One region of the Blautia sp. MSK18_10 genome, then DNA from elsewhere that is predicted to be linked to it. Evidence: predicted binding sites of a transcription regulator. Region 1 holds the regulator's gene; the other holds the start of a gene.
The links. Region 1 encodes Rex, which represses fermentation and respiration genes when NADH is low (regulators of the CRP and FNR family bind a similar motif). Its sites were predicted from a motif close to ATTGTTAANTANTTAACAAT; they were not measured.
Positions count from the first base shown of each region.

Region 2: a site for Rex is predicted at 1,325-1,344, ahead of adhE (bifunctional acetaldehyde-CoA/alcohol dehydrogenase). Genes of this name have one in related genera too.

Region 1 covers NZ_JAJCGT010000009.1:79,705-81,915, forward strand. The annotation lists gene LI074_RS06135 (bifunctional ADP-dependent NAD(P)H-hydrate dehydratase/NAD(P)H-hydrate epimerase) at 1-621, opposite strand, end outside; gene LI074_RS06140 (redox-sensing transcriptional repressor Rex) at 711-1,358, opposite strand; gene LI074_RS06145 (ABC-F family ATP-binding cassette domain-containing protein) at 1,619-2,211, shown strand, end outside.
Region 2 covers NZ_JAJCGT010000001.1:246,475-248,685, reverse strand. The annotation lists gene adhE (bifunctional acetaldehyde-CoA/alcohol dehydrogenase) at 1-1,084, opposite strand, end outside; gene typA (translational GTPase TypA) at 1,589-2,211, opposite strand, start outside.

The DNA of each region.
Region 1 (2,211 bases):
ATAGATTCCGATATCCGTAACAACGATCTCACCGCCATACATGCGTCCGGGATAAAAACACAGCCCTCTTTTGCGAAAAGCAAAGGTAACCGTAAGATCTGCCCGGAATGCAATCCCCTTCTCAAATCCGGTATCTGAGTCAATCCCGGATGGAATATCCACAGCTACTTTATACGCAGATGCCCGGTTCATTGTACTGATAAGCTCTGCATATTTTCCCTCTACAGGTCTGCTCAGTCCAACCCCAAAGATGGCATCTACTATAGTAGTATATTCATCCAGATCCAGGTTATGCACCCGGGGCACCTGATAATATTCTGCTGTTTTAAGCTGTCCGGCAGTTTCAGCAGTCATTTTCTCTTCCTTACCCGCAATATAATACCAGGTTCTGACTCCTCTCAACTGAAGCAGTCTGGCAATCGCCAATCCGTCTCCGCCATTGTTGCCGGTTCCGCAGACCACAAGGATTTTCTCTTTTTCTTTATTCTTTAATCTCTGTACAATCTCCTCAACCGTCTTTAATGCCGCCCTCTCCATAAGTACCGGAGACGATATCCCGGCTTTCTGAATCGTATTATGATCCAGTTCTTTCATCTCAACAGCAGTTACAATCTCTCTCATCTGTTCACCTCCTGTTTACAATAACACATTTACATACAAGAGAAAAGCTGTGATCAGATGACCACAGCCTTGTGTTTCACAGTTATCCCTTACATACCTTCATGTTCCTTTCTGTACTCACTCAGGTTATAGGACAAAGTCATAAGACTCTCTGAAAGATGTACGTTCTCTACCATTACATCCTCCGGGGCATCCAGATCAATATGTGCAAAATTCCAGATTGCCTTAATTCCATTATCAATTAAAATCTTTGCCATCTCTTTGGCTTTGTTTTTAGGAAGAGTCAGGATCGCAATCTCAACCTCATTCTCCTTCAGAAACAAAGGAAGATCGCTCAACATCTGAATCTCAATTCCACGAACTGCAATCCCCTCAAGTACAGGATTGACGTCAAAAATACCAACCAGCTTAAATCCGCGCTTTTCAAAATCCACATAATTGGCCAATGCCTGTCCCAGATTACCGGCACCCAGAATAATCATCGGATGTACAGTATCCAGCCCAAGGATCTTACCGATTTCTGTATACAAATAGCGTACATTATAGCCGTAACCCTGCTGACCAAAACCACCGAAATTATTTAAGTCCTGACGAATCTGGGAAGCCGTCACATGCATCTTCTTGCTAAGATCATTTGAAGATATACGCTCTACATTCTCCTCCATCAATTCACCGAGGTAGCGGTAGTACCGCGGCAAACGCTTGATTACCGCTTTCGAAATTTCCTTAGCTTCCACAAATTTTCCCTCCTTAGCTTATCTATGTCAATTATACCCAGATGTTATTTTATTGTCAAATTAAATTTGTACTTTTTGACCAAATATTTCTGTATTTTTTTATCAATTTCATTCTGAAAAATTCCCCGGAATATCATATTTTCTTCCATGCATCCATCCGATGCTTTCTTTTCCCTGGACAAAATCTCTTAAAATGCTTTCAAAAACAGGCATTTTCGATTATAATAGTACGCGGACAAATTACAAACGGAGGAATTCCTATGATTTTATCATGTCAGAATATCTGTAAATCCTTTGGCGAAAAAATCATTCTCAAGGATGCCAGTTTCCATATAGAAGACCGCGAAAAGGCAGCTCTCATCGGCAATAACGGTGCAGGCAAGACGACTCTGCTGCGAATCATTATGCATGAGCTCTCCCCGGATTCAGGAAACGTGGTACTTGCCAAAGATAAAAATATCGGCTACCTTGCCCAGTATCAGGACATTCATGGCCATCATACCATTTACGAAGAACTGATTTCCACCAAACAGCACATTATTGATATGGAGAACCGTCTGCGCTCTCTGGAACAGGAAATGAAAACCACCACCGGAGATGCTCTGGACAGCCTGATGAATACTTACACAAGACTGAGTCACCAGTTTGAACTGGAAAATGGTTACGCTTACAAAAGTGAGATCATGGGTGTATTAAAAGGTCTTGGTTTCACAGAAGAAGATTTCGAACGCCAGATAGAAACTCTTTCAGGCGGCCAGAAAACCCGCGTAGCTCTGGGTAAACTGCTTCTTGCCAGCCCTGACATTCTTCTTCTGGATGAGCCTACCAACCATCTGGATATGGAGAGTATTTC
Region 2 (2,211 bases), on a different contig from region 1:
TGGCAATCGCTTCGTCAAAAGTTTTGGCCTTGTACATGGCAAGTACAGGGGAAAGCTTCTCATGTGCGAATTCTTCGCTGATGTCTACAGATTCAACTTCACCGATCAGAATCTTTGTCTCAGGAGGAACTGCAACACCGGCCATCTCAGCGATAGTGGCAGCCTTCTGGCCTACGATCTTTGCATTCAATGCGCCATTGATAAGGATAGTTTTTCTTACTTTCTCTAATTCATCCGGTTTCAGGAAGTAACATCCTCTGTAAAGGAATTCTTCTTTTACTTTCTTATAAATGCTCTCAAGAACAGTTACAGACTGTTCGGAAGCACAGATCATACCATTGTCAAAGGTCTTGGAATGGATGATGGAGTTAACTGCCAGACGGATATCTGCACTGTCATCAATGATAACAGGAGTATTTCCGGGACCTACACCTAAAGCAGGTTTTCCGGAAGAATAGGCAGCCTTAACCATTCCGGGACCACCTGTGGCAAGGATGATGTCTGCTTCACGCATAACCTGATTTGTCAGATCAAGACTTGGAACATCGATCCATCCGATGATTCCCTCCGGTGCACCGGCTTCTACAGCTGCCTCCAGAACAACCTTTGCTGCCTCAATGGTACATTTCTTTGCACGGGGATGCGGACTGATGATGATTGCATTACGTGTTTTCAGTGCGATCAGAGTTTTGAAGATTGCAGTAGATGTTGGGTTGGTTGTAGGAATAACAGCAGCAATCAGACCGATCGGTTCAGCGATTTTCTTAATACCGTAAGCAGTATCTTCTTCAATCACACCGCAGGTTCTGGTATTCTTATATGCGTTGTATACATATTCGGCTGCGTAATGGTTCTTGATAACCTTATCTTCTACAATACCCATTCCTGTTTCTTCAACAGCATTTTTAGCAAGCGGGATACGTGCTTTGTCAGCAGCAGTAGCGGCAGCTTTAAAAATCTTATCTACCTGCTCCTGGGTAAATGTTGCGAAAATCTTCTGTGCCTCTTTCATGGCTGCAATCTTTGCAGTAAGGGCTTCAGGGGTGTCGATGATGGTTGGGATAGTGTTCTCTTTTTTTGCCATTTGGGAATCCTCCTGTTTGTGTTTTCGTTAAAAGTATTTACCGTGACCTGTTATGTTTTTATTATATAAATAAACGGATTATTCGGTCAACAGTAACATTGATATGAGCATAACGAAATATTATGGTGAAAATTGTGCATAATCACGTAAATAATGTGAATAAAATATCAATTGTCAGAATATATGAGAAAAATTTAACAATATATGTTCTGTTGGCAACTGAGAGAAAGTTAAAAAAATAACGTTAATAAATTAACAACCTCGATGATGCTATTATATGACTTTGTTAATCATTTGTCAATTACATAGCATATGAAAAAGTTAACAAATACTAACTAGGAATTTCGTGAAAATATAACAATATAATTTGTAGAAGGATTTATGTTTTTCCATATGTTTGCAGGAGATTAAGAGTTACTGTGAACGGAGTGAACAGTAATGATTAAGAAAAATTAAGCCCCGCAAAATCTGCGGGGCTTAATTTTTCTTAAATTTCTATTTGTTTCAGGCTTTTCTGAAAGCGGCTCTCTTACGTTCTCTGGAATCCAGCAGTCTCTTACGGATACGGAGAGACTCCGGTGTAACCTCAAGGAGTTCATCCTGGTCGATGAAATCGATGGCCTGTTCCAGACTGAGAACTCTTGGTGGAGTTAATTTCAGTGCATCATCAGCGGAAGAAGAACGTGTGTTAGTCAGATGTTTTGTCTTGCATACGTTCAGCTCGATATCTTCGGCTTTACCATTCTGTCCGATAACCATACCGCTGTAAACCTTTGCACCAGGTCCGATAAACAGAGTACCACGCTCCTGGGCTGCGAACAGACCATAAGTAACAGCTTCACCAGCCTCGAAAGCGATCAGAGATCCCTGTTTTCTGTACTGGAAATCTCCCTTGTAAGGAGCATATCCGTCAAACATAGTATTGATGATGCCGGTACCCTTGGTGGAAGTAAGAAACTCACCGCGGAATCCGATCAGTCCACGGGAAGGAATGTGGAATTCCAGACGGACAGTACCGTCACTGGCAGTACTCATACCCTGCAGCTCACCTTTACGTTCGCTCAGCTTCTGGATTACAGTACCGGAAAATTCTTCCGGAACATCTACATAAGCGATTTCCATAGGTT